Regions from separate parts of the Micromonospora sp. CNZ286 genome, predicted to be linked through region 1. Evidence: riboswitches for the same ligand, from Rfam matches in the RefSeq annotation. Region 1 holds a riboswitch; each other region holds the start of a gene.

Region 1 (9,679 bases):
CGGTGGTTGTCGAAGATCGCCCTCGCGCCCACCGGGTACGGCCACTTCTACGTCGAGCACAACCGCGGGCACCATGTCCGTGTCGCCACACCGGAGGACCCGGCCAGCGCCAGGCTGGGGGAGAGCTTCTACTCGTTCTGGCCGCGTACGGTCTGGGGCAGCCTCATCTCGGCGTGGCGGCTGGAGATCGGCCGCTTCCGGCTGCGGCACAGGAGCCCGTGGACGCTGCGTAACAACCTGCTCAACGCCGGGCTCATGACCGTCGCGCTCTTCGCCCTGCTGATCGCTGTGTTCGGCTGGCGGCTCGTGCCCTTCCTGTTCCTGCAGGCGATCGTCGGCCTCTCGCTGCTGGAAGCGGTCAACTACCTCGAGCACTACGGATTGTGCCGTCGGCGCACCGCCACCGGCCGCTTCGAGAAGGTCGACCCACGGCACAGCTGGAACAGCGACCGCGTCGTCACCAACGTGTTCCTCTTTCAACTGCAACGCCACAGCGACCACCACGCCAACCCGCTGCGCCGCTACCAGACGCTGCGCAGCTTCGACGTCTCGCCGCGACTGCCCGGAGGCTACGCCTCGATGGTGATGCTGGCTCTCGTCCCGCCGCTGTGGTACCGGGTGATGAACCCACGGGTTCTGGCGCACCACGGCGGCGACCTGAACCTCGCCAATCGCAACCCCCGCGCCGAGGCCCGACTGCGTCGCCGCTACGGCCGGCCCGCAGCGGACACCACAGCGGTCCACGCCGCCTGACCCGACCCGGTGTAGGTCTGACGGCACCTCTCCGTGTCAGGGCGTAGGATTTCGGTTCCTGCACGGAACGGGGCCGTGCCCGGCCGGTCGCGCCGCTTCGGCCTCGCCGGGCGCCGTGGCGTCCGGGACGAAGGGTGGACACCCCGGATGCACCAGCGGATCCTGCTGCGAGCCCGCAAGGGCCCGTTCGACGTCGTCACCGCCGAGGAGACCTACGAGCGGGACTGGATCGGCAAGAACAGCGGCAACCTGGTCTTCAGCCACGCCGCGCACAAGCTGCTGTCCACCTCGACGGCGGAGATCACCCCGTCGCGGTTCCGGACGGACCCGCGCGATGCCGACGAGATCAACGAGAAGTACGACGTCTTCGTGATCCCGCTGGCGAACGCGTTCCGCCACGACTACGTGAACCGGTTGACGTCGATGACCCGGCTGATCGAGCGGCTCAAGATCCCGGTGGTGGTGCTCGGGGTCGGGGCGCAGACCGACGTGGACGGCGACCGGGAGTACCTGCGTCCGATCGACGAGCCGGTGAAGGCGTTCTGCCGGGCGGTGCTGGACCGATCGCACAGCATCGGCGTACGCGGCGAGATCAGCGAGAACTACCTGCGGACGCTGGGCTTCTCCGCCGTCGAGCAGATCGGCTGTCCGTCGATGTTCCTGCACGGCGACAGCCTCCGGGTCGAGAAGGCGAAGGCGACCCTGGACACCGAGGATCGGCTCGCGTTCGTCATCTCGCCGTACGTCCGCGCGTTGGCCCCGATCGTCCAGCACCACCACCAGCGCTACCCGAATCTGCGCTACGTGGCGCAGGGCCTGTACACCCTCGGCACCCTGCTCTACGGCGACGCACCGAAGTTGCGCGGCAAGACCGACGACATGCCGATCCACACCTCACACCCGCTCTTCGTCGAGGACAAGGTGCGGATGTTCATGGACCCGTGGCCCTGGATGGAGTATCTCTCCGGATTCGACTTCGCCTTCGGCACCCGGATCCACGGCACCATCACGGCGCTGATCTCCGGCACTCCCGGGTATCTCCTCGCACACGACTCGCGCACCCTGGAACTGGCCCGCTACTTCGACATCCCGCACCGGTTGATGCGCGACGTGCCGGCCGACGTCGACGCCGCCCGACTCTACGAGGAAGCCGACTACACGGCCCTGAACGAGGGCCACAAGGAGCGCTTCGCGCGGATCACCGCGTTCCTCGCCAAGCACGACCTCGGCCTGTCGTTCGCCGACGGGGACAGCGCCACCCGCTTCGACGAGCAGGTCCGCCGAACCGTCTACCCGCCGGCGGTCCGGCCGGCCTCCGCCTACACGGCCGAGGAACTGCTGACGCGCATCCAATGGCTGCGGGACGAGAACCGGACGCTGCAGCAGAAGCTCACGGCACGCCGCGCGCAGCCACTGCGCGACCAGGTCAAGCAAGCGGTGGGCCGCCGGGTCCGCCGGATGCTGTCGCGCTGACCGTCGTACGCCTGCTCGGCAGCGGAATGGCCGGCGCCGCGACGGCGGCGTTCGGCGTGGCGGTGCGATCAGCCCGCCGCGAATCGCGAGAACCCTTCTTATTTCCATCGACCGGCATTACGCTCTGGGCCAGCCCTGAGGTGCATCACATCGGAGGTTCCTATGAGGACGATGACCATCCGTCGCACGACTGCACTCCGCCTGGTGTCCGGCGCACGCCGCCTGTGGATCGAGTGGTGCTGGTAACTGCCGGCCCGGCGGGCGCTCCCGGGCGCCCGCCCCTGCGGCGGTGGGCCCTGCGGTGACGGACGGGGCGGAGCGCTACGACTGCCACCGCGACCACGGGCCGTACGCCGGGGTCTCGGCCTTCCTCGGCCGGGTCGCCGCCGACCGGCCCCGCCTGGCGGCCCGGCACGCGGTCGAACTGCACGCGATCGCCCCCCAGCTCGACCCGGCGGCCCGGCCGGCCGCCGAGGAGGAGCCGATCCGCTTCCACCCCGCCCGCCGTACCGCCTGCCTGGCCTACGGCGCGGCGGAACTCGTGGCGGCCTGGGCCGGCACGCTCCGGCGGCCCGTCACCGTCCGGTTCGATCACGTCGCCGGCGCCGACGAGACGACAGCCGAACTGCTGGACGCGCTGGCCCGCCGGCTCGGGCCGGCCCCGGTGCGCCTCGACCTGCGCGACGACGGTGCCCCCGATCCGGCGCCCGACGAGCGCACCCCGCAGGCGCTGCGACGGGCCCTGGGCGACAGCCTGGCCCGCGGCTACTACCACCACGCGGCCCGGGTCGCCCGGCGCGGGCGGGCGGCGGTCACCCCCGACGGCGACCTGCGGCACTGGTGGGCGTTCACCACCGGCCTGGCCACCGCCCTGGCGGCCCTGAACCGGGCCGCCGAGGCGCTCGACCTCTACGACGAGGCGCGGGCCGTCACCGACGACCCGAAGATCACTATGTCGGCGGCGTACGCCACCGCCATGCTGCACGCCCGGCACCTGCCGGCGGCCGACCAGGACCCGGCGCTGGCCCGGCACTGGCTGGAGGTGGCGCTGCGCCTCGCCGCCGAACTGGCCGACCCACGCCGGCGGCTGCTGTCGACGGTCTTCTACGAGCAGGGCCTGGCGCTGCTGGACAGCCGGGCCGGCCGGCCCGACCGCGCGCTGCGGCTCGTCGACGACGGGCTGACCCGGCTGACGGCCGCGCTCGGCCCCGGCGAACGCCCGCAGGACCTGGCCCGGCTGCGCCACAACCGGGCGCAGGTTCACCTCGCGCTGGGCGACCCGGCGCGGGCGCTGGCCGATCTGGACACCGTGATCGCCCACGACCCCGACAACTGCGAGTACTACGTGGACCGCGCCGCCCTCCACCGGGCGGCGGGCCGGACCCGAGCCGCGATCAGGGACTACGACGCCGCCATCCGGCTGGGACCGCATCTGCCCGAGGCGTACTACAACCGGGCCGTGCTCCAGCAGGAGCGGGGCCGCCCCGAGCGGGCTCGCGCCGACCTGGAGCGGGTGCTCGCCATCGAACCGGGGCACCTCGACGCCCGGATCGCCCTGGTCAACCTGCACGTGGAGCGCGGCGCGCTGGATGCCGCCGAGGCGGGTGCGCGGGCCGGGCTGGCCGGCGCTCCGCAGGAGCCCGCGCTGCTGTGCACCCTGGGCCTGGTCCTCGCCGAGCGCGGCCGGCCCGCCGAGGCCGACGAACTGCTCACCCGGGCCCTGAACGGGGACCCCGAACTGGTGGAGGCGTGGACGAACCGGGCGGCCACCCGGTTCGAGCGCGGCGACGTGGCCGCCGCGCTCGCCGACCTGGACCGGGCGGTGGCGCTGTCGGAGGCCCCCGTGCCGCGCTACAACCGGGGTACGGCCCTGGCCCGGCTGGGCCGGTGGGACGAGGCGGCCCGCGACTTCGCCCAGGCGCTCGCCCAGCCCGGCCTGGACCGGGCCCTGCGCCGGGATCTGCGCGCGGAACTCACCAGGTGCCGCCGGGCGCTGGCCGTCTGACCCGGCCCGGCCGGGGAGCCGGCGCTCATCGTGCGCCGGTCCCGGTCCGGGGGAGGGGAGCGGGTTCAGCAGCCCTGGCGGCGGCTGTAGATCTGGTGGCGCTCACCGGCCCATCCGATGTAGCCGACCGCCTCGACGCAGTAGTTCGCCGTACCGGTGACGGCGACCGGGCCGGCGTAATAGCTGAAGTCACCGGAATTGGTGTCCGCGCCGCCCGACCGGGTGCAGTGCGCGCCCTCGCCCGACCGCTCCGCGCAGCGGTAGATCTGCACGAAGGTGGGCGCCGACCTCCCGTACGCCGCGCCGCGGTGGTAGAAGCAGGCGCTGTTGGTGCCCCCGTTGCTGCTGTTGTAGTAGATCACCAGTTCACCGAGCCCGGACGACTGCACCTGGCTGTAGGTGATGGTCCCCGAGCAGGAGCCGGCCGCCTGGGCGGCGGGGGCGCCGACAGTCAGGCCCGCCGCGACGGTCACCAGCGCCGTCAGCGCCGAAAGCATGCGTTTCATGTACCTACCTACCCAATCCACAGTCGACTGTTCCATAGTGGATCTTAATCAACCGGTGACCTTCGCCGTGACCCTGGTCCATAGGCAGCCACCTATTGACAAACAATATTAACAATTGGACCCTCTGAGAGAGCGCTCTCCCGTCCCCCCGTCTCCCGCGAGGTGTCCCCATGCGTCTCCGAAGAAGGCTGCTCGCCGCCGCGTCCGCCCTGCTCGCCGGGCTCACCGGCGCCGTCGTCGCCACGCCCGCCCAGGCGGTCGGACCGGCGTTGCTGCCGGTCACCGTCACCAACACCACCGGCCGCAGCGACCCGGTCCACCTCTACGTCATCGGCGTCCAGCTGTCCTCCGGCCGACTCGGCTACGTCACCTCCGGCGGCACCTTCGTACCGTGGACCGGCGGGCAGCTCCCGCCGTCGCCCGCGCCGGACGTCTCCATACCGGGCCCCGGCAACGGCGGCAGCACCACGATCCAGTTCCCCCGCGGCTTCTCCGGCCGGGCCTACTTCTCCCTCGGGCAGAAGCTCAAGTTCTTCCTCACCCCGGACGGACTGGTGCAGCCCGCGCCCTGGGCGGCCGGTGACGCGAACCGCGACATCCTCTTCGACTGGAGCGAGTTCACCTACAACGACTCCGGGCTGTGGCTCAACAGCTCCCAGGTCGACATGTTCGCGATCCCGCACGCGGTCACCGTGACCGGCGCCAACGGCGTCACCAAGCGCACCGGCGACGTGGTGGCCAACGGACGCAACGCGGTCATCGACGGGATCCGGGCGCAGCCGGGCTGGGCCGGCACCGTCCACACCCGCTCCGACGGGACCGTCCTGCGCGTCCTGGCTCCGGGCAAGGCGGCCGGGGCCGGCCTGCTCAGCACCACGTACCTGGACTCGTACATCGCGTCCGCGTGGAACGCGTACACCACGAAGACCCTGACCGTGGCGCCCTTCGCCGACCAGCCGGCCATCCGGTACTACGGCCGCACCTCGGGCAACACCATGACCTTCACCAACGGCAGCGGCCAGGTCGTCGCCTCCTTCAACCGGCCCTCCTCGGCCAGCGTCTGGGGCTGCGACGGCGACCTGCCCGCGCCGAACGACCAGGTGGTCGGCCCGATCTCGCGTACGCTCTGCGCCGCCCTCAACCGAGGCACGCTCGGCACCGTCGACACCCAGCCCAGCACGAACGCCGCCGACTTCTACCGCAGCAACCCCACCAACCAGTACGCCCGCCTGATCCACGCCAACATGACCGACGGCCGGGCGTACGCGTTCGCCTTCGACGACGTCGGCGGATTCGAGTCGCTGGTGCACGACGGCGATCCCCGTTCGGCCGGACTGATCCTCAGCCCGTTCACCGGCGGTGGCGGCGGCACCCCGACCACCGGGGTGCCAGTGGTCAGCAACTGGAACAACAAGTGCATCGACGTGCCGAGCTCCAACTTCGTCGACCGCGCGCCGTTGCAGATGTGGAACTGCAACAACACCAACGCGCAGAAGTGGACGTTCAGCGGCACGGCGCTCAAGAGCCAGAACAACAAGTGCATGGACATCGACGCCGGGTCCACCGCGAACGGGGCGGCGGTGCAGCTCTACACCTGCAACGGCACCGGCGCCCAGCAGTTCACCCTGAACGCGGCCGGAGACCTGGTCAACCTCCAGGCCGGCAAGTGCGTCGACATCAAGGACTGGAACGGCAACGACGGCGCGAGGCTCCAGCTCTGGGACTGCGGGGGCACGGCCAACCAGAAGTGGCGCAAGGGCTGACCAGCCATGCGAACGGTGGCGGGGGCCGACCGCGAGTCGCTCCCGTCACCGGCAGGCGACGGACGAGACGGCCGGTGACACGACGCCGCGCACCGAGGCGTCCATCGACGTTCATCCAACAGATCGATGTGCGTAAGCTCCGCCCGGTCAGATCTGGGGAACCTACCGAGGAGGTTCCATGGATCGTCGAGCAATGCTGCGGGCCACTGTCGTCGGTGCGGGCGCTGTCGCGCTGCCGTTCACCGCGTGGTCGGCGGCGTACGGAGCCCCGGCGCAGAACGCGGCGGGCCCCTACGGTGGGCTCCAGCCCGCCGACGCCAACGGCATCCAGTTGCCGGCCGGCTTCACCAGCTCGATCGTCGCACGATCCCGTCGGACGGTGCCGGGGACGTCGTACACCTGGCACGACGCTCCGGACGGTGGCGCCGTGTTCCCGAACGGCACCGGCTGGATCTACGTGTCGAACTCCGAGGTGTCAGCCGGTGCGGGCGGCGGTGCCTCACGCCTCGTCTTCGACTCCAGCGGCACCGTGGTCGGGGCGTCGCGGATCCTCTCCGGCACCAACAACAACTGCGCCGGGGGCAAGACACCGTGGAACACCTGGCTCTCCTGCGAGGAGGTGTCCCTGGGCCGGGTCTTCGAGACGTACCCCCTCGGCGGGACCGCCGTGGCGCGTCCCGCGCTGGGCCGGTTCAAGCACGAGGCGGCCGCGGCCGACCCGGTCCGCCGGGTCGTCTACCTGACCGAGGACGAGACCGACGGCAAGTTCTACCGGTTCGTGCCGACCACCTGGGGCGACCTCTCCGCCGGAACCCTCCAGGTCTTCCGCGCCGGTACGGCGACCTCCGGCACGTTCACCTGGGCCACGGTGCCCGACCCGGACGGCTCGCCCACCCCGACCCGGCAGCAGGTGTCCGGCGCGAAGACGTTCAACGGCGGCGAGGGCTGTCACTACGCGGATGACACCGTCTGGTTCACCACGAAGGGCGACAACCGCGTGTGGCAGGTCAACCTGGCCGCCGGCACGTACGAGCTCGCCTACGACGACAACCTGGTCAGTCCGGGCACCCCTCCGCTGACCGGGGTCGACAACATCACCGGGTCCACTGCCGGTGACCTGTACGTCGCGGAGGACGGCGGGAACATGGAGATCTGCATGATCACGCCCGACGACAAGATCTCGGTCTTCCTGCGGATCACCGGACAGAGCGGTTCGGAGATCACCGGGCCGGCGTTCACCCCGGCGGGGGACCGGCTGTACTTCTCGTCGCAACGCGGCACGACCGGCTCGTCCTCCGGCGGCATCACCTACTGCGTCACCGGGCCGTTCCGCCGATGACCGGCTCCCGGCCCCGCTGACAGTGACCACGCGGTGGAGGACGCCCGGTCTTCACCGGGCGTCCTGCCGGCCGTCACGGCACGTGTCCGGTTCCTGGCGCATTGACATCGGTGCTCCGGCCACAGCAGACTGTCGCGACAACTGAACCACCGCGTGTACGTGCGGGGGAAGACCGGTCGAAATCCGGCGCTGGCCCGCAACGGTAGGCCGCCCAGAGAGATCTGCGGCGGCGAGCCCGAATACCCGTCGTACGCGTGTATCCGCTCCCCACCCGTCGTGGCCCACGGGTCGGAGTCCCGGTCGACGCGGCGTTGCCGCGGTCGTCCGGGCTTTCGACGACCGCCGGGCCGGAAAGGCGCTTCCGATGGTCGTCCGCCGAAGCCGGCACCGCCTGCTCGCGCTCCTCTGCGGCGTACTCGCCGCTCTCACCCTCACCACACCCGCCGTCGCCGCCCCCGAGCGCGCCGCCCTCACCCGCCCGGAGGCCGCCGGCGGCTGGCTCGCCCGGCAACTCGTCGACGGCGAACGCTTCGAGGCGGTCTTCGACGGTGTCGCGTACCCCGACCAGGGGCTGACCCTCGACGCCGTGTTCGCCTTCGCCGCCACCGGCGTCGCCGACGACCACGGCGCCGACGCGCTGGCCTGGGTCGCCCGGCCGGACATCCGCGACGGCTACCTCGGCGACGGCGCCTCCGAGGCGTACGCGGGTGCGACCGCCAAGCTCGCCCTCGCCGTGCAGGTGCGCGGCGGCGACCCGGCCGACGTCGGCGGGGTGGACCTGATCGCCCGGCTGCGCTCGCTCCAGACGCCGGCCGGCAGGTTCAGCGACCGGTCCGCGTACGGCGACTACAGCAACGCGTTCAGCCAATCCTTCGCGCTGCTGGCGCTGGACCGTACGGCGGGCGGAGCGCCACCGGCGGCGGCCGCCTGGCTGGCCGGCACCCGGTGCCCGGACGGCGGCTACCCGCTGCTGCCCGCGCAACCGGTCTGCACGTCCGACGTGGACGCCACCGCGCTCGCGGCACAGGCGCTGCGCGCCGCGGACCGTCCGGCCGACGCCGCCGCCGGGCTGCGCTGGCTGGTGTCCGTTCAGCGTGCCGACGGCGGCTTCGCCAACGCGGGCGGCACGCCGAACGCCAACAGCACCGGCCTCGCCGCGCAGGCCCTGCGCGACGGCCACCGGCTGCCGGCCTGGGCGCGGGCCCGGGCATTCCTCGCCGGACTCCAGGTCGGCTGCGCCGGGGCGCCGGCCGACCGGGGCGCTGTCGACTTCGACGGCGGCGGCTTCGATCCGGCCACCGCACCCCGGGCGACCGCCCAGGCCGTCCTCGGTCTCACCGGGATCGGGTACGCCCGCCTGTCCGCCGCCGGCGCCGACCCCGGCGCACCGGCACTCGCCTGCCCGTGAACCCCTTCGCCGCGCACCCGATCACAGGAGGATCCGTGTTCCGTCATCGTTCCACAGTCCGCACCTGGCTGGCCGGCCTGCTGGCCGCCGTCGTGGCCGGCGTCGCGCTGACCGCAGTCGAGCCCGCGCCCCGGGCGGCGCACGCCGCCGCCTGCACCGGCACCTCGGGAGTCACTGTGGTCGTCGACTTCGCCGCGCTCGGCGGCGGCGTCCAGGTCGCCTGTGCGCCGGGCGATCCGGCCACCGGCCTGGCCGCGCTCCAGGCCGCCGGCTTCACAGTCACCGGCACCGCCCGCTGGGGCCTGGCCTTCGTCTGCCGGATCAACGGCAAGCCCACCGCCGCGACCGAGCCGTGCGTCAACACCCCGCCGGCCACGGCGTACTGGTCGTACTGGCATGCGTCCAGCGGCGGCTCCTGGTCCTACAGCACGT
Region 2 (9,065 bases), 150 kb from region 1:
GCCGAAGACGTACGAGTCGCCGCCCTTGAACCGCACAACGTGCCGTCCGGCGCGGGCGTGCTCGACGAGCAGCGCGTTGATCTGTTCCTGGCTCGTGCTCCGCCCGTACGGGATCTTGGTGACGTCGATGATCTCGGCGTCCGGGCGCGCCCACTTCAGGGCCTCCCACGGGGCGAGCCGGTCGGTGAGGATCACGTCGGCCTGCTTGACGGCCGCGCGTCCGGCGACGGTGACCAGCCCCGGATCGCCCGGGCCGGCGCCGACCAGCGTGACGTGTCCGGCCGTTCGGACCGCTGCCGCCGACCCGGCCTCCGAGGGTGCGACGGTACGCAGCACGACGTCGAACCGGCTCTCGTCGACCGGGGTGGTGACCCAGGTCAGGCGCCCGCGGAGGGCGAGGTCCTCCAGCGCGGCGCACACGGCCGGCGCGGCGACGGTGACCAGGGCCCGCTTGTGCAGCAGCGCACTGACCGTGACGGCGGCGGGTGCGCTCCCGTCGAGGACGAGCACGCTACGGCCGGTAAGGTTCAGCTGCATGTGACGGTGATTCCTAACGTGCTGAGGAGACAGCCGTCCGGTGTACGGCCTCGGTGAACGACTGGGCCAGATGCGGGTGCCCAGCCCAATGCACGTGCAGATAGGACGCGCTGAGGCTGGGGGAGGCGAATCCGGCATTGCGGCCCTCGATGCGCCAGGCGGGGTGCTCGCCGTGACCGGGTGTGACGGTGGTGCGGTGGAATTCGTGGCCGGTGGCAGCGGTTCCCCGCTCGCCGAGCAGCTGGTCCGAGCCGAGTCCGGCACGGTGGTACGCGAGGGTGAGGCGCGGCGTCATGACTGCTTCGGCGTCGAGCGCCCCGACCATGGGATGGCCGTCGACGGAGCGGCACAGATACAGCAGGCCGGCGCACTCGGCGACGGTGGGGACGCCGTCGAGGACGGCCTGGCGCAGTTCGTGGCGCAGCGTCGTGTTGGCGCTCAGCGTGGACGCGTGTACCTCGGGGAACCCCCCACCGAGGTACAACCCGCGTGTCCCGGCGGGAAGCCGCTGGTCGCGGGCCGGGTCGAACGGAACGACGGTGCAGCCCGCCGCCTGCAGCAGCTCGGTCGTCTCGGCGTACCGGAAGGTGAAGGCACGCCCGGCCGCGACCGCAACCACCGGTGATCCGGCGCCCAGCCGCCGGACGTGCGCGGCGGGATCCCATGGCTGGGCGTCCAGATCGGGTGCGGTGCGTGCCACCTGCAGCACCGCATCGAGGTCCACGTGGCGGGCGATCTGCTCGGCCAGCACGTCCAGGGCGGCGGCGGCCTCCTCACGTTCGGCTGCCGGCACGAGCCCGAGGTGGCGCGACGGGGCGCTGACACCCTGGTCGCGGTGCAGGATCCCGAGCACCGGTACGCCGGTGGATTCCACCGCCCGGGCCGCCTCGGCGGCGTGGCGGGCGGACCCGGCTTTGTTGAGCACGACACCCGCGACGGTGACGCCGGCCTCGAACGTGCCCATTCCGTGCACGACGGCCCCTACGCTGCGCGAGGTGTGCGAGACGTCCACGACCAGCAGGATCGGGGTGGCGGTCAGGGCCGCGAGGTGCGCGGTAGAGGCGAAACCGTCGCCGCCGATGCGGCCGTCGAACAGGCCCATGACCCCTTCGACGATGGCGATGTCCGCGTCGCGTGCGCCGTGCAGCAGCAGCGGGATCACGAGTGAGGGGTCGGTCAGGTGCGGGTCGAGGTTGCGGCCGGGGCGTCCGGTGGCCAGCGCGTGGTAGCCGGGGTCGATGTAGTCGGGCCCCACCTTGTGCCCCGACACGGTGTGCCCGCGCGCGGCCAGCGCGGCCATGAGCCCGGTCGCGACCGTGGTCTTGCCGTGGCCGGAGGCCGGCGCCGCGACGATCAGCCGCGGAAGGCTCACCATTCGATGCCTCGTTGGCCCTTCTGGCCGACGTCCATCGGGTGCTTGACGTGCTGCATCTCGGTCACCAGATCGGCTGCCTCGATCAGCCGGTGGTCGGCCCGGCGCCCGGTGACGATCACGTGCTGACGGCCGGGACGGTGGACCAGTGTCTCCACGACGTCGCCGACGTCGACCCAGCCCCACTGCATCGGATAGGTGAACTCGTCCAGGATGTAGAGCTGGTGCCGTTCCGCCTGGATACGGCGCTTCACCTCCGCCCAGCCCTCGGCGGCGTCCGCGGCGTGGTCCGCCTCGGTGCCGCTCTTACGGCTCCAGGACCATCCGGAGCCCATTTTGTGCCACTCGACTGGCCCGCCTTCGCCGGTCTGCTCGTGCAGCAGCCCGAGCCTCTCCAGGACGGTCTGCTCCCCGATGCGCCACTTGGCCGACTTCACGAACTGGAACACCCCGATGTCCCAGCCCTGGTTCCAAGCGCGCATCGCCATACCGAAGGCGGCGGTCGACTTGCCCTTGCCGTTTCCGGTGTGGACCATCAGCAGCGGCCGGTTGCGCCGCTGGCGGGTGGTGCTGCCGTCGTCCGGGACGGTGAGCGGCTTACCCTGCGGCATCAGGCTACCCCCGCCCGCGGAGCGGTCGCCGTGCGAACGACCCCGGTGAGCCCGTCGGCGGTCACTTCACCGAGCGGCACGTGCTCGGCCCTCAGATGAGTGGCAAGCCGGGCGGCGAGGCCGAGCCGGAATCGTCCGGTCTCGCAGTCCACGACGACGACCTGGACACCGCTGGTGGCGAGCGCGGCGGCGGCGCGGTGGGCACGACCCAGCGGGTCCGGGCCGGAGGTGGCGCGGCCGTCGGTCACCACGACGAGCAGGGGCCGGCGGGACGGGTCGCGCAGCGCCTCCCGGCGCAGCACCTCGCCACTGCGTTCCAGGCCCTCCGCGAGCGGGGTCCGGCCACCGGCCGGTAGGTCGGCCAGGCGGCGGGAGGCGACGTCGACCGAGCCGGTCGGTGGCAGGACGACCTCGGCGGTGTGCCGGCGGAACGTCACCAGTGCGACCTTGTCCCGGCGGCGGTAGGCGTCCAGCAGCAGCGACAGCACAGCGGTCTTGACCTGCTCCATGCGGCGGCGGGCCGCCATCGAACCGGACGCGTCCACGCACAGCAGCACGAGGTTCGACTCGCGCCCGACGGTCTCGGCCCGGCGCAGGTCGCCGGGCACGAGCGCGAGGCCGCGACCGCCGGTCAAGCCACCCCGGGAATGCTGATGCGGCGCCGCCGCGGTGATGGTGCCCGGCAGGTGCAGCCGGCCGTCGCCGGACGTGCGCCGCCGCTGCCCGGCGACACGGCCCTGCGGTGTTCGTGCCCGGGACCGCCGGCCGGCCTGACCGTCGCCGGTTCCTTTCACGACCAGCAAGCGGGCACGTGCGGGCTCGCCCGCGGATGCCATCGATGTGGCGGCCTGCCGTTCGGGCTCCGGTACGGGCGGGCTCTCGCCGGGAAGGCCGGGCACGTCCCCGGCCGATCTGTCGTGCCCGGTGTCGTCGGGCAGACCGCCGCCGGGACCGTCGGGTCCGGGGTCGGGGTCGTTGTGGCCGAGTAGGTCGTCCAGGCGGTCCTGGTCCAGGCCGGGCTCGTCGAAGGGGTTGCGGCGGCGGCGGTGCGGCAGCGCGAGACGGGCGGCGATGCGGATGTCCTCGAGTGTCACTCGCGTACGTCCCCGCCAGGCCGCGTGCGCCGCGGCGGCGCGAGCGGTGACGAGGTCCGCACGCAGGCCGTCCACGTCGAACGCGGCGCACAGCTCGGCGATCCTGGTCAGCGTCTCGTCGTCGAGCACGACACCGGCCAGCGAGCGCCGGGCGGCGGCCAGCCGGGTGCGCAGGGCTTCCTGCTCGCCGGCCCAGCGTGTGGCGAAGCCCTCCGGGTCGGCGTCGAATGCGAGCCGGCGGCGGACCGCCTGCACCCGCAGGACGGGGTCACGCGGGGCGGCGACCTCGACCGTCAGGCCGAACCGGTCGAGCAGCTGCGGGCGCAGTTCGCCCTCCTCCGGGTTCATCGTGCCGATCAACACGAACCGGGAGGCATGCTCGACCGAGACACCGTCGCGTTCGACGCTGACCCGGCCGGTCGCCGCGGCGTCGAGCAGCAGGTCGACCAGGTGGTCCGGCAGCAGGTTGACCTCGTCGACGTACAGCAGGCCACGATGGGCCCGGGCCAGCAGGCCGGGCTCGAACGCGACGACGCCGTCTCGCAGCGCGGCATCGAGCTTCAGCGATCCGGTCACCCGGTCGTCGCCGGCTCCGACGGGTAGTTCGACGAGGCGTACCGGCCGTTCGACGACGGGCGTGGACACGTCGAACGGCCCGTCGGGGCAGACCGCCGAGGGATCGTCCGGGTCGATGGAGAACCGGTCGCCCGCATAGACCCGTACCGCCGGGAGCACCTCGGCGAGGCCGCGCACGGTAGTGGTCTTGGCAGTGCCCTTCTCCCCGCGGATCAGGACACCGCCGATGAGCGGATCGATCGCGACCAGGGTGAGGGCGAGAGTCATGTCGTCGGCGCCGACGACGGCACAAAAGGGGTACTGCGCTGGCATGTAGGGCTCCCGCTCGATCTGCCATGGCGGTCCACGACGCGGCATGCGCCGTGGATCGGATCGAGGCCGGTCTTCGGACTTCCCAGGTCAATGCCTGGATCACCGCAGCGGGCCCTGTGCCGGATTCTCACCGGCTTCCCAGATTCTCCCCGTGACCACGGTCGTGGGGCACCTCGAACCTGTGCATCACCATAGACGCCCCGGTGGCCGGGGCAAGGGCCGGTGGGCGGCTAGGGTGCATCTCCATGGAGGAGCGGGTGACCGTGGTGGGGGTCGGGGCTGACGGGTGGGTGGGTCTGCCGGAGCCGTCCCGGGCGCTGGTGCGGGCGGCCGCGACGCTGCTCGGCGGGCGGCGGCACCTCGAGGCGGTGCCGCCCGTCGACGGCCAGCAGCGCGTGGCGTGGCCGTCGCCGCTGCGGGACAATCTGCCAGGTGTGCTCGCCTCCGCGCGAGGGCCGGTTGTCGTGCTGGCCTCCGGCGACCCGCTCGTGTCGGGTATCGGCACGACGCTGCTGGACGTCCTGGGCCCGGAGCGCGTGACGATCGTGCCCGGGGTCTCCTCGGTAGCCCTCGCCCGAGCACGTCTCGGATGGCCGGCTGAGTCCGTCACCACGGTCAGCCTGGTCGGCCGGGACCTACGGCTGATCGTGCCTGCGCTCTCGGCCGGGCGCCGGCTGCTCGTGCTGTCCAGCGACGAGACGACACCCGCGGCCGTGGCCGCGGTGCTGACCGGGCTCGGTTGGGGGCAGTCCAGGCTGGTCGTGCTCGGTGACCTCGGTGCCGCCGGTGAGTCGTGTACCGCGACCACCGCGGCCGGGTGGGACCTGAACGACGTGCCGCGGTTGAACGTTCTCGCCGTCGAAGTTCGCGGTGCCGGTCCGGGCTGGGCCGCGGGCGGCGTGTTGCCCGACGACGCGTTCGAGCACGCCGGGCAGATCACCAAACGTGACCTGCGGGCCAGTGCCCTGGCCCGGCTCGCGCCCGCGCCCGGTCAGCTGCTGTGGGACGTCGGCGCCGGCAGCGGCTCGATCGGTGTGGAGTGGATGCGGGCCTGGCCGACGGCACGGACGATCGCGGTGGAGCCCCGCTCCGACCGGGCCGCGCTGGTGCACCGCAACGCCGCTGCCCTCGGCGTGCCGGGTCTGTGTCTGGTCGAGGGTTCGGCGCCCGGGGCCCTGTCCGGCCTGGACCGTCCCGACGCGGTGTTCGTCGGCGGCGGGGCCACCGTCCCCGGCGTGCTGGACACCTGCTGGGATGCGCTCGGCGCCGGTGGACGGCTCGTCGTGCACGGTGTCACCGCCGAGACCGAGGCGGTGCTGCTGGAGCAGCACCGCCGGCGCGGCGGTGAACTCGTCCGCCTGCACGTCGAACGCGCCGAACCGCTCGGCGGCTTCACCGGCTGGACGCCCGCGCGGGCAGTCAGCCAGTGGTCCATCGTCAAGGGAGATTCATGACCGTCCATTTCGTCGGGGCCGGGCCCGGCGCCGCCGACCTGCTCACCCTCCGCGCGGTACGCCTGCTCGAGTCCGCCGACGTGTGCCTGTACCCGGGCACGTACCTCGACGCCGAGGTGCTGGAGCACTGCCGTGACGACGCCCGGCTGATCGACACCCAGCACCTCGACCTGGACCAGATCACCACGCACCTGGTCCAGGCACACGCCGACGGGTCCGAGGTCGTACGGCTGTGCTCCGGTGACCCGTCGCTGTACTCGGCGGTGCACGAGCAGGCACGCCGGCTCGACGCCGCCCGGGTCCCGTGGGACGTCACGCCCGGCGTGCCGGCCTATGCGGCTGCTGCCGCCGCCGTCGGCGCCGAGCTGACCGTCCCGGAGCTGGCCCAGTCGGTCGTGCTCACCCGCGCGCAGGCCCGGTCCACGGTCATGCCGTCGGGAGAGAAGCTCGCCGCGTTCGCCGCGACCGGCGCGACGCTCGCCCTGCACCTGGCGGTCACGCGTACCCGCGAGCTGGCCGCCGAACTGGCCGGCTACTACGGCCACGACTGCCCCATAGTCGTGGTGCACCGGGTGTCGCAGCCGCAGGAGCTCATCCTGCGCGGCACGCTGGCCGACATCGGCGGCCGGGTCGAGCAGGCCGGTCTGCGACAGGCAGCGGTCATCCTGGTCGGCCCGGCGCTGGCCGGGGACGTCCGTGGCGGCGAGTCGTTCCTCTACTCGGCCGGTCGCGAGCGCCGCGTGCGCGGCTGATCAGGGCACGAAGCGCGGGCTCCAGACACGTCCGGCCGCGGTGACTCGCGTCGCCGAGGCGCCGATGATCAACAGGCATTTCATGTCGATGCTGCCGGGGTCCAGTTCGCCGAGCGAGGTGACGGTGAGACTCTCCCCGGCCCGGCCGATGTCGCGGCCCACGACCACGACCGTCCGGGGGGACTTGTGCTCCAGCAGCACGGCCCGGGCCTGCGCGACCTGTTCGGTGCGTGAGCGTGAGCGCGGGTTGTAGAGGGCCAGCACCAAATCCGCCTCGGCGACAGCGCGCAGCCGCTTGACCACGACCTCCCACGGCTTGAGCCGGTCCGACAGGCTCATCACCGCGAAATCGGCCCCGATCGGCGCGCCCGCGCGCGCCGCGACCGCCTGGACGGCGGAGATCCCGGGTACGACACGGATGGCGACGCCGGCGTAGCGGGGGTCCTCCGCGGCCTCGAACACCGCCGACGCCATGCCGAAGACGCCCGCGTCACCGCCGGAGACGACCGCGACGCGCTCACCGGCGAGCGCCAGTTCGAGCGCCTGCCGGGCCCGCTCGAGCTCGACCGTGTTGCCGGAGGCGTGGCGGACGAGTCCGGGGCGCTGCGCGACGCGCTGGACGTACGGGCCGTAGCCGACGACGTGGCCGGCCTCGGCGAGCACCTGCGACGCCTCGGGGGAGAGCCACCGATCGGGACCGGGGCCGAGGCCCACGACGACGACCTCGGCGCCGGGATAAGGTTCGGTGACCCTGGTGGCCGGGAGGTCGTAACGGGCCACTCCGGGCCGGGTGTCGCCGGGGACCAGCACGATCGAGAAGTACGGCACCGTGGCGGGGTCCACGTCGGCGACAGGCAGTACCCGCTCGGCGGTCATCGACGCCCGTTCGACGTACCAGGAGCCCTCGACGCGCCCGGCCTGCTCGAGCGCCGAGCGGACCTTGGTGAACGTCCGGCCCAGCTTCATGATCACCGCCCCGTCGGTGTCGGCGAGACGCCGGGCCAGCTCGGGCTCGGGCAACGTTCCCGGCAGCACGGTCAGCACGTCGGTCTGCCGGACCAGCGGCAGGGCGGTGGTGGCGGTGGCGGCGGCGAAGGCGGGCACACCGGCGACGACCTGCGTGTCGAACTCGCCGGCGAGCCGGTCGTGCAGGTACATGAACGAGCCGTAGAGCATCGGGTCGCCCTCGGCCAGCACGACCACGTCGCGGCCCGCACGAAGGTGGGCCCGCAGCCGCTCGGCGGCTTCGGCGTAGAAGTCGGCCATCGCCCCGGCGTACCCGCCCGGGTGCTCGGTGCTCTGGGTCGTCACCGGATAGACCAGCGCCTCCTCGATCACGTCGTCCGGGAACAGCCCGGCAGCGATGCGGCGCGCGTTGGACTGTTTGCCGACACCCTGGTGGTAGGCGATGACCTGGGCCGCGCCGATCAGCCGGGCGGCTTTGAGCGTGATCAGTTCGGGATCACCCGGGCCGACCCCGACGCCGGACAGCCGCCCGGTCACTCCGCCTCCCGGGCGAGGGCGTTGAGCGCGGAGGCGGCCATCGCCGAGCCGCCCCGGCGCCCGGTCACCACGAGATAGGGCACGTCGAGGCCGGGGGCGTCGGTGGCGAGGTCGATGAGCGCCTGCTTGGACTCGGCGGCGCCGATGAATCCCACCGGCGTACCGATGATCGCAGCTGGTCGTGGCGCGCCGTCGCGCAGCATCTCCAGCAGGTGGAACAGGGCCGTGGGGGCGTTGCCGAAGGCGACGACCGCGCCGGCGAGGTGGTCGGTCCACAGCGACACCGCCGCCGCCGACCGGGTCGTTGCCCACCGGTGGGCAAGCGCCGGGACCTCGGGTTCGTGCAGAAAGCAGCGGACCTCGTTGTCACGGGGCAGGCGGGCGCGGGTAACGCCGGCGGCGACCATGTGCGCGTCGGTCAGGATCGGCGCCCCCGCCTCCAGCGCCCCGCGGGCGGCGGCCACCAGGCCGGGGTGGATCACCAGGTTGCGGGTGAGGTCGGTCTGGCCGCATGCGTGGATCATCCGCACCGCGACCTTCTCGGCGTCGGCCGGCACACCCGAAAGATCGGCCTCGGCACGGATGGTGGCGAACGAGGCGTCGTAGATCGCCGCGCCGTCGGTGACGTAGTCGTAGCGGCGTGCCGGTGTGGTGAGACTCATGCGTTCTCCAGATCGGGGACGAGCAGGGTGCGGTACGGGGTGACGACGATCTCGCCGGCGCCGAGCGCGCGGATCTCCTCCAGCAGGGGAGCGTCCACTCGGCCGCCGGAAGCCGCGAGGTGCGCGGTGACGCGGCCGTCATCCTGAACGATCCTGCCCAGCGCGGGTGGAGGTGTGCTCACCCGGGTCCGC
Region 3 (9,679 bases), 160 kb from region 1:
GTGCGCCAGCGACTGCCGTCCGACGGTGAGGAACGGCCGGTCGCCCAGACCGGCCGCCACCCGGGCAGCTTCACTGTGGTCACCGGCCCAGTACCAGGCCGACGCCTCGGGGCGAGCGGCCCAGCCGGGCCGTTCCAAACGGAGCAGGGGAACCCCGGCGGCCGGGCACGCCGCCGCCGCGTTGGCGCTGATCTTCTCCGCGAACGGGTGCGTCGCGTCGACCACGGCACGCACCCGGGTCTCCGCCAGGTACGCGGCCAGTCCTGCGATCCCGCCGAAGCCACCGACGCGGACCTGCCCCACCGGCAGCCGGGGACGCGCGACCCGCCCCGCCAGTGAGGTCACGACCACGGCACCGTCGTCGACGAGCGAGGCCGCCAGCGCGCGGGCCTCGCCCGTCCCACCGAGCACGAGAATCCTCACGCGTAGGGTCCGATCACCGGCGCCGCGGGAGCGCCCCGCTCGGCTAGGTTCAGCAGCGCGTCGACCTCCAGGTGTTTCTCCGCCAGGTCGGCGAGCAGATCCAGCCGGGCCTGCCGGGCCGGCTCTGCGCCCGCCGCCAGCGCCTGCACCCACTGAGCATGGCCGATCTCCGCCCCACCCGCACACGCCATCGAATTGTTCGCCATGTTCCGTGCCTTGAACGGAGCGACCCGAACACCGCGCCGTGCGAACGCCCGGCACAACGCGGTCGTCACCCGGCTCTTGCCCGCGTCCGACGTCGTGCCCGCCACCATGAGCCGCCCGGTTCGGCGAGCCTGTCCTTCCACCGCCCCAGTATCGCCTGCTGTCCATCCGCCGGACCGCCGGGCTCGGCGTGGGCGAGGTCCAGCCCGGGCTGGTGTCCGACGCTGCCCACCACTTCGGCCATCAGCAACGTGACCTCATGGACGAGTTCGTCCATGCTCTGCCCTGTCTGTGACTGGACCAGGGCCAAGGGCGAGTTCGGCGAGCAGCATGAAACCCGGGTGCGCACGGTCTCGTCGCCGATGGCGCCCAGCAGTTCCTCGGCGCCGGCGAAGTCACCGCGGTGTCTGGCCGCAATGACTCCCGCCGCCTGCTGCGCCGCGAGGAACGCCGGCCCAGCGCCGGCCTCGGTCATCGTGCCAGGATAATCGGGTTGCCGGCGCGGGGCGCGTCGAACCGCCGGGTCACGTCCGACCAGTGAACCGGTGGCCGCGTCGAGCGCCGCGTGCAGCAAACGGTTTCGCGCCGTCGAGGAAACACCTGTGCACGAATACGCCCAGACGCGCGGCCATCTGCTCGGCGAGCTGGTGGATCGTGTCGTGGCCAGCGTGGTGGGTGACCGACCGGGCACCGGCAGCACGTGCCGGGTCATGACGGCGGCCGGAACTCAATGACGGTCCGCCCGTCGTGAACCCGCACGTCTGCGTCGACGCCGTACACGTCGGCGAGCAGCGCCGGGGTGAGCACCCGTGCGGGTGGTCCCGCGGCGACGACCCGGCCGTGGTGCAGCACGACGACGGTGTCGCAGAACATGACGGCCAGGTTGAGGTCGTGCAGCGCGGCGAGGGCGGTGACCTGCGATCGGCGGACCAGGTGCAGCAGCTGAAGCTGGTGGCCGATGTCGAGGTGGTTGGTGGGTTCGTCGAGCAGCAGCAGTTCCGGCTCCTGGGCCAGCGCGCGGGCGAGCTGGACGCGCTGGCGTTCCCCACCGGACAGGGTCTGCCACTTACGGTCGGCGAACCCGGCCAGGTCGACCCGGCCCAGTGCCTCGACCGCGGCGGCATGGTCGCAGCCGGTGTCGGACCAGCGGGTCCGGCGGTGCGGGATGCGGCCGAGCAGGACCACGTCGCGGACGGTCAGGTCGAGGTCGGTCTCGGCGTGCTGGGCCAGCAACGCGATGCGCCGGGCCAGGGCAAGGCGCCGCAGCCGAGTCACGTCGTCGCCTGCGAGTGTGATGTTGCCGGTATCCGGGCGCACCAGGGCGGCGACGGCCCGCAGCAGGGTGGTCTTGCCGGAGCCGTTCGGGCCGAGCAGCCCGACCAGGCTGCCCGCCGGGACGGTGCCGGTGACGTGGTCGAGGATGCGGGCGGCGGGCACCGCCCACGAGACGTCGGAGATCTGAAGCATCAGCCGCGTACCTCCCGGCGGCGCAGGATCAGGAAGAACGCCGGCACCCCGACCAGTGCCGTCAGCACCCCGACCGGCAGCTCACGCGGTTCGAAGACGGTGCGGGCGGCGGTGTCGACCCAGGTCAGGAAGATGGCGCCGGCGAGCACGGCGACCGGTAGCAGCCGCCGGTGGTCCGGTCCGGTGATCAGGCGGGCGGCGTGCGGGAGGATCAGCCCGACGAACCCGATCGCGCCGCTGACCGCGACCAGCACGGCGGTCAGCAGGGCGGTGCCGACCAGCAGCAGCCACCGCAGCCGGTTCACCTCGACGCCGAGGCTCGCGGCGGCCTCCTCACCGAAGGCGAAGGCGTTGAGGGTACGGGCGTGCCAGCCGACCACCGCCAGCACCACGACCAGCACCGGTACCGCCCAGCCCAGGGCCGTCCAGTCGGCGCGGGCCATCGACCCGGACAGCCAGAACGTGATGCTCTGCGTGGCGTGCGGGTCGGCCACCCAGATGATCACGAAAGAGGTCAGTGCCGCGCACAGTTGTCCCACCGCGACCCCGGTCAGCACCACGCGCGTCGGCGACAATGCCCCGAACCTCCCGGCCAGGCCCACGACCAGCAGGAACGCGACAAGGGCGCCGAGGAAGGCGCCGCCGGTCAGCGCGGCTACGCCACTACCGATGCCGGCCACGACCACCAGGACCGCGCCCAGCGACGCCCCTGAGGAGACCCCGAGCAGGTACGGGTCCGCCAGGGGATTGCGGGTGACGGTCTGCATGACCGCACCGGCCGCGGCCAGGCCCGCCCCCACCGTGGCGGCGCCGAGAACCCGGGGCAAACGTAGGTCCCAGACGATGTGGTCGCGCAGCAGCGGCACGTCCGAGTTCGCGAGTCCCAGGTGGCCGGCGACGACCGTCCACACCGTCCCGACAGTCAGGTCGGCCGGGCCGATGGTGACCGCGACGGCCACCGACAGCACCAGACCGGCGACCAGAGCCAGCACGAGCGCGGCCAGGCCGACCGCCCGCACCGGGCGGTGGGTGCGCACCGGGGCGGGCCGGGTGGTGACGGCGGTCAGCTCGGGGCCCCGGACGGCAGCGCGGCGATGCCCTGGGCGAGGGCTTCGACGCCGAGGACGTTGCGGACACCGGCCGTGGTTGACGAGAACGGGATCACCACGTACCACTGCTGTTTGACCGCGGGCAGGTCCTTGAGGGTGCGGTGCCCGGCGAGGAAGGTCTTCTTCTGCGCGGCGGGATCCCAGCTCGCGTCGACGAGCACGATGACCTCGGGGTTGCGGTCGGTGACGGTCTCCCAGCTTGTGTCGCCCCAGCTGCCGGTGAGGTCGGCGAAGGCGTTGGTGACCCCGGCCGCCGACATGATCATGTTGGGGGCGCCGCAGCAGGCGCCGACGCTCGGGGCGTCGCTGCCGCCGTCCCACCACATGACCTTCACGTTGCGGGCGGTGCCTGCGGCCGTGGCGATGCGGCCCTCGTGGTCGGCGATCAGCTTCTCGCCGCGGTCGCTCACCCCGAAGATCGCCGCGAGCTCGCGGATCTCGGTGAACACGTCGCCGATGGCGAGCTTCGCCTGCCGGGTCTGCGCCGGGCACCCGGCAGGGGAGATGTAGGTGCCGACGCCGAGTTTCTGCCAGTCGGCGCGGTCACCGACCCCCTCGTCACCGAACGCGCTGTTGTACGACGCGTACACGAAATCGGGTTCAGCCTCGAGCAGCTTCTCCTTGGTCGGGTACTCCTTGGCCAGCACCGGGATCTTAGCGTAGGCGTCCGCGTAGGCGGGCAGGATCGTGTCGTCGAGGTAGGCCGTGCCGATCATCCGATCTTGCAGGCCCAGGGCCAGCATGATCTCCGTGGCGGCCTGGTTCATGGTGACGACCCGCATCGGTGGCGCCGCGATGGTCACCGGGGTGCCGCAGTTGGTCACCGCGACCGGTCCAGCGGACACCGCCGGTGGTGCGGCAGCAGGCTTGGCATCGGCGCCGCAGCCGGTGAGCAGCACAGTGGACAGCAACAACGGCGCGGCAACGCGCCAGGGCATGGGGAACCGCACAGCGGGACCGCCTTCCAACACCTCGTGGACGGGGACGAACGTGCCGTGGCCGGTCTCCTGGCTGACGGGACAAGCAACCGCCGGCCGGCCTTCCCAGGCATCTCTGCCCAGTGACCTCGCGAAACGACGAGGGCCGACGGTCTCCCGATCACAGTGGCGAGGGCCGCGCCGGCATCACACCGGCTTCCCGAACACCACGGCGTCCCCACCATAACGGCCCGCGCTCGCCGCGGATCCGGTCCGGGCACCCGCTGTGGGAAATCCGACGCGCCGGACCGGCCTCGGCGTGGCTGTCGGCCCGCAACCCATCCGGCTCCTTTCTCGTGCGCGGTGGCTGGGCGAGGGCACGTGATCGACAGTGAGCGCCGTGGCTGAGGCTGAGCAGCAATACGTGAGCGCAGGTGCGAGGCCACGTCCGCCGGCGACCGGCTCCTCGGTCGTGGGCATGAGGCCGGCGATGCAGACGTCGAAGAGCTCGACGAGCGAGCACGGTACTTCGCGATCTGGATCGCCATCCGACCTGCGTTGCCGACGGCGCCGAGGACAAGGACGCGCTGGCCCGCGGTGAAGTTGATGCGGCGCGTCAGCGCGATCCAGGATGACATCGCCCGGGTTCATGGCGGTGGCGATCCGCACCGGGTCCACGCCGTCGGGTAGAACCACGCTGCGCGAGGGTCGATCAGGGTGCGTTCGGCGAAGGTTCCAAGGGGCGTATCGTGCAGGACCACGCAGCGGACGTTGCCCTTCTCGTCGCGTACCACGCCGTCCACGCCGGGGACGAGCGGGAAGATGTTGTTGCTGGTCCCCGGCGATCGGCATCTGGGCGGCGACCAGTGCGCTGGGCTTCGCCGCCGGGCCGCCGATCGGCGGACTCGTCCTGGCTCACCTGCCCTGGGGTGCGATCTTCCTGGTGAACGTCCCGATCGTGGTGATCTGCCTGCTCGCCGGCCGGATACTGGTCCCGGAATCGCGGGACCCGACCGGTGGACGCCTCGACCTGGGCGGGGCGACGCTGTCCACCGCCGGCCTGACCGCGATCGTCTCCCCGGGTTCCGCCCACGTCCCCGCCGGTCAGGTGGCCAGGCGCAGGTGACGCCGCTGCCGCAGCCGCACCGCGACAGCCCGCCACGACCAGCAACGTGAGCGCGGCAGCGAAGGCCAGCCCGTCGGTCAGGCCTGCCTCCAGCTCGCGCAACGTGGTGGAGCGGTAGGTGGACGGCGAGCGACGCCGGTCCCGATCCGGGCCGGCGTCGCTCGCCGTCGGGCTCAGAGTGTGGTTTCGCTGGTGAGGCCGAAGTAGTCGTGCCATTTGGTGCTGGGGGCGAATGTGGTGCCGGTGGAGAGTGCGACGTAGATGTCGTTGGTGGTGCCTTTGGTGAAGACGATGAGGTCGTCTTTGCCGTCGCCGTTGGCGTCGGCGAGGTAGGGGAATTCGCCGGTTAGGCAGAAGAAGTCGTGCCACTTGATCGTGGTTCCGGCGAAGGTGGTGCCGGTGGAGGTGGCGGCGTAGACGTCGGCGTCGGTGTTGCAGGTGAAGGTGACGATGTCGTCGCGGCCGTCGCCGTTGATGTCGCCCACCCGGGGCTGCTCGGCGCCGACGGCGAACAGGTCGTGCCATTTCTGCGGTGCCCCGAAGCCGTTGCCGGTGGACAGGGCGACGATGACGTCGGCGGCGGTGGCGGGGCCTTGGGTGAAGGTGATGATGTCGTCGCGGCCGTCGCCGTTGACGTCGCCGAGGGCGGGGAACTCCCCGGCGATGGAGAAGTAGTCGTGCCATTTCACGGCGGTGCCGGTGAAGGAGGTGCCGGTGGACAGGGCGACGTAGACGTCGGCGTTGGTGTCGTGGGTGAAGGTGATGATGTCGTCGCGGCCGTCGCCGTTGACGTCGCCGACGGCGGGGACTTCGGTGCCGGGGGCGAACCAGTCGTGCCATTTCGCGGATGCGGCGAAGGATGTGCCGGTGGACAGGGCGACGTGGACGTCGGCGGTGGTGCCGTGGGTGAACACGATCGCGTCGTCGCGTCCGTCGCCGTTGACGTCTCCGGTCAGGGGGGTCTCTCCGGACAGGGCGAACCAGTCGTGCCACTTCACCGACGTGCCCGCGAACGACGAACCCGTCGACGTGGCCACATACGCGTCGGCCAGCGCACCGTGGGTGAACGCGACCACGTCATCCCGGCCGTCACCGGTGAAATCCGTCGGCGAACCACCGAAATAGCGGGCGGTCGGGCCCCCGCCACCCTGGTTCACCAGCGAGAGGTAGTAGTTCCAGTTCCAGTTCGGTCCCGGGTCGGTGTGGTCGTTGCCCGGGATCTCGTTGTGCCCCTTGATGCCGGTGCGGTTCTTCGGGATGCCGTACTTGTCGCACAGGTAACGGGTCAGCGCGGCCGAGGAACGGTACATCGCGTCGGTGAACCAGGCCGGGTTGTCGACGTACCCCTCGTGCTCGATGCCGACGCCGTACGCGTTGCCCGACCGGGCGTGGTAAGCGGTGTCGCCCTCGCGGACCATCTGAGTGATCTCGCCGTTGCTGGACTTCACCACGTAGTGGGCGCTGACCCCGGCCGACGGGTTCTGGAACCAGCTGATCGTACCGGCGTACGAACCCTGGGTGACGTGGAGAATCACAGTGGTGATCCGGCTGGGCCGCCCCACGCCGTAGTTCGCTCCGTTGGCAGCCACCCACCGCGCCGGCGGGTACTCGGGCACGGCGGCGGCGAGCGTACGGGACGCGGTGCCAGCGGGCGCCACGGCGGCGTAGCGACCCCGCTCTGGCTCGACCCGGTGCGCCCGGACCGGCACCGCGCCCGGGATGCCCTGCTGCACCAGCTCGTAGATCCCGTCCGCGTACAGGCGTGCGGTGGCGTCGTCGGCCGCGCCGCCGTACCGCGCCACCACCGGGTACCAGGCGGTCACCCGGTCCCGATCCCGCGCGGTCAGCCCCTCGGCGTCGGCCAGCTCGCGCAGCACGGCCGCACCGCCGCGGATGTTCGCCGGCGTGGCGGTCTTCAGGCGCGCGACCGGCTCGCCGGTCAACTTCGCTGCCCGTTCCAGGCTGTGCTGGGCGGGGTTGCTGACCAGGTGCATCACCCCGTAGCCGTTCGCCTGGCTCGGCTTGCCGCCGTGCGCGTCGAGGCGGGACTCGCCGTAGCCGACCGCGACCAGGACGTCCCGGGGTACGTCGTACTCCTGCGCCGCCCGCACGAACGCGGCGTCCAGCGCGGTCCGGCCCGGCGGCGTCGCGGACACCGGCGCGGGCTGCACCGCGATCCCGCCGGCGAGCGCCGCGGCCAGCAGGGCGACGCCGGTGCGTCGCCGTCTCCGTCGTGTTCCGGCCACGGGGGCCTCCCATCCTGGTGTCACAGCGTCACCTCACCGGTGAGCCCGAAGTAGTCGTGCCACTTGCTGCTGGCACCGAAGGTGGTGCCGGTGGACAGGGCGACGTAGACGTCGTTCGTGGCGCCCTTGGTGAAGACGATGAGGTCGTCCTTGCCGTCGCCGTTCGCGTCGCCCAGGTAGGGGAACTCGCCCGGCAGGCAGAAGAAGTCGTGCCACTTGACGGTGGTGCCGGCGAAGCCGGTGCCGGTGGAGGTGGCGACGTAGACGTCGGCGTCGGCGTTGCAGGTGAACGTGACGACGTCGTCCTTGCCGTCGCCGTTGACGTCCCCCACCCGCGGCTGCTCGGCACCCACGGCGAACAGGTCGTGCCACTTCTGCGGCGCCCCGAACGACGTGCCGGTGGACAGCGACACGATCACGTCCGCCGCTGACGCGGGGCCCTGGGTGAAGGTGATGATGTCGTCCTTGCCGTCGCCGTTGACGTCGCCCAGGGCGGGGAACTCCCCGGCGATGGAGAAGTAGTCGTGCCACTTCACCGCCGTGCCCGAGAACGACGACCCGGTTGACAGCGCCACGTAGACGTCCGCCGTCGCGTTGTGCGTGAACGCGACGATGTCGTCCCTGCCGTCGCCGTTGACGTCACCGACGGCGGCGATCTCCGCACCGGGGGCGAACCAGTCGTGCCACCGGCCCGGCGACGTGAACGCCGACCCGTTCGACAGCGCCACGTACACGTCGCCGGTGTTGCCGTGCGCGAACGTGACGATGTCGTCGCGGCCGTCACCGTTGACGTCGCCCGTCGACGCGGTCTCCCCGCCGATGGAGAAGAAGTCGTTCCACTTCACCGACGTTCCGGCGAAGCCGGTTCCGGTCGACGTGCTCGCGTACACGTCGGCGGAGGCGTTCTGGGTGAAGGTGAGGATGTCGTCGCGGCCGTCACCGTTCACGTCCGTCGACGAGCCGCCTGCCATGCCGTGGGTACGCGCCGCCTGGTTGAGCAGCGTGCGCGCGGTCCCCGCCACCTGGTCGTACCGGTCGGGGAAGCCCGATCGCTGGACGCACTGGGCGACCTGGCCCGCCGTGTAGCCGGGGTTGTTGCGGTCGCAGGTGATCGCACGCGTGACGTACTGCGTGGTGGCGTAGACCGGGTCCATGATCTGCTCCGGCGTGCCCCAGCCGTAGTCCCAGCGCTGCTGGAACACGCCCAGGCTGGACTTGTCGCCGCAGGGCAGGTTGTTCATGTGGGACTCGACCCAGCCCGCCTCGAAGGTGGAGAGCATGACCTTGTCGTTGACGTTGTACGACCGGGCCACCCGGTAGACGATCACGGTGACGGCGGGGTCGTGGGTGGCCGGGACGGACGGGCAGGCGAGCGTGCCGATCGGTACGGCGGCGGCCGGCGCGCCGGCCGCGCCGGCCGCCGTGACGGTGCAGAGCGCGACAAGCATCGCCAGCAGATTTCGTCTCACCGTGCTCCTCGGGGGTGGGGGTGACCAGCGGCACCGGACGAGAAATCGATTGCTGACGAGTCTCGTAGTCACCCACATCGATGTCAATAGCGGCGGCGGGACGCGATCGACCCGGTCGGAAATCGATTGCTGGACGGGTATAGGATTCCGTGCGATCTCCCGCGGTGGCGGTCTCACTCCGGTACGTCACCATCCGACGGGGGCCGGGCCGGAGCGCCCGGGCGACGACGACGGGAGCGCGATGACGACCATCTACGACGTGGCGCGTCGCGCGGGAGTGTCGCCGGCGACCGTCTCCCGCGTCCTCAACGGGCGTGCCTCGGTCGACCCGGACATGGCCGCCCGGGTACGGCAGGCCGCGCAGGACCTCGACTACCGCCCGAACGCCGTCGCGCGCAGCCTGCGCCGCAGCCGGACCAGCCTCTGGGCGGTCATCATCTCCGACATCGGGAACCCGTTCTTCACCTCGATGGTGCGCGGTGTCGAGGACGTCGCGCAGGAGGCCGGCTTCTCGGTCGTGCTCTGCAACGGCGACGAGGATCCGGAGAAGGAGGCCCGCTACGTGGCGGCGGCCCTGGCCGAGCGGATGGCCGGGGTGATCATCTCCTCGTCCGGGCGGCCGGCCCTGATCAGCCGCCTGGTGCAGGCCCGCATCCCGGTCGTGGCGATCGACAGGCAACCACGCGGCGTCGAGGTGGACACCGTGCTGGTGGACAAC

What was found. A riboswitch is a leader RNA that binds a small molecule or an ion and turns the genes downstream of it on or off. The one in region 1 is predicted to bind cobalamin.
Region 2: linked by a shared signal. The riboswitch ahead of FHX31_RS09885 (magnesium chelatase subunit D family protein) and the one ahead of FHX31_RS10565 (peptidase) in region 1 are both predicted to bind cobalamin.
Region 3: linked by a shared signal. The riboswitch ahead of FHX31_RS09830 (ABC transporter substrate-binding protein) and the one ahead of FHX31_RS10565 (peptidase) in region 1 are both predicted to bind cobalamin.

The regions. Positions count from the first base shown of each region.
Region 1 covers NZ_JACHIZ010000001.1:2,277,423-2,287,101, forward strand. The annotation lists gene FHX31_RS10535 (alkane 1-monooxygenase) at 1-753, shown strand, start outside; gene FHX31_RS10540 (polysaccharide pyruvyl transferase family protein) at 901-2,226, shown strand; gene FHX31_RS10545 (tetratricopeptide repeat protein) at 2,528-4,231, shown strand; gene FHX31_RS10550 (hypothetical protein) at 4,297-4,737, opposite strand; gene FHX31_RS10555 (beta-1,3-glucanase family protein) at 4,908-6,500, shown strand; gene FHX31_RS10560 (alkaline phosphatase PhoX) at 6,679-7,839, shown strand; cobalamin riboswitch at 7,969-8,104, shown strand; gene FHX31_RS10565 (peptidase) at 8,204-9,247, shown strand; gene FHX31_RS10570 (hypothetical protein) at 9,283-9,679, shown strand, end outside.
Region 2 covers NZ_JACHIZ010000001.1:2,125,069-2,134,133, forward strand. The annotation lists gene cobA (uroporphyrinogen-III C-methyltransferase) at 1-537, opposite strand, end outside; gene FHX31_RS09875 (cobyrinic acid a,c-diamide synthase CobB) at 551-1,912, opposite strand; gene cobO (cob(I)yrinic acid a,c-diamide adenosyltransferase) at 1,906-2,520, opposite strand; gene FHX31_RS09885 (magnesium chelatase subunit D family protein) at 2,520-4,502, opposite strand; cobalamin riboswitch at 4,550-4,693, opposite strand; gene cbiE (precorrin-6y C5,15-methyltransferase (decarboxylating) subunit CbiE) at 4,748-5,956, shown strand; gene FHX31_RS09895 (cobalt-precorrin-4/precorrin-4 C(11)-methyltransferase) at 5,953-6,708, shown strand; gene FHX31_RS09900 (precorrin-2 C(20)-methyltransferase) at 6,709-8,211, opposite strand; gene FHX31_RS09905 (precorrin-8X methylmutase) at 8,208-8,873, opposite strand; gene FHX31_RS09910 (sulfite reductase subunit beta) at 8,870-9,065, opposite strand, start outside.
Region 3 covers NZ_JACHIZ010000001.1:2,113,322-2,123,000, reverse strand. The annotation lists gene FHX31_RS09855 (cobalt-precorrin-6A reductase) at 1-411, opposite strand, end outside; partial or broken gene FHX31_RS32640 (nucleotide-binding protein) at 543-737, opposite strand; gene FHX31_RS32635 (hypothetical protein) at 695-1,102, opposite strand; partial or broken gene FHX31_RS09840 (ABC transporter ATP-binding protein) at 1,587-2,094, opposite strand; gene FHX31_RS09835 (FecCD family ABC transporter permease) at 2,094-3,113, opposite strand; gene FHX31_RS09830 (ABC transporter substrate-binding protein) at 3,158-4,141, opposite strand; cobalamin riboswitch at 4,184-4,367, opposite strand; partial or broken gene FHX31_RS09825 (MFS transporter) at 4,956-5,195, shown strand; gene FHX31_RS09820 (N-acetylmuramoyl-L-alanine amidase) at 5,420-7,492, opposite strand; gene FHX31_RS09815 (FG-GAP repeat domain-containing protein) at 7,513-8,961, opposite strand; gene FHX31_RS09810 (LacI family DNA-binding transcriptional regulator) at 9,203-9,679, shown strand, end outside.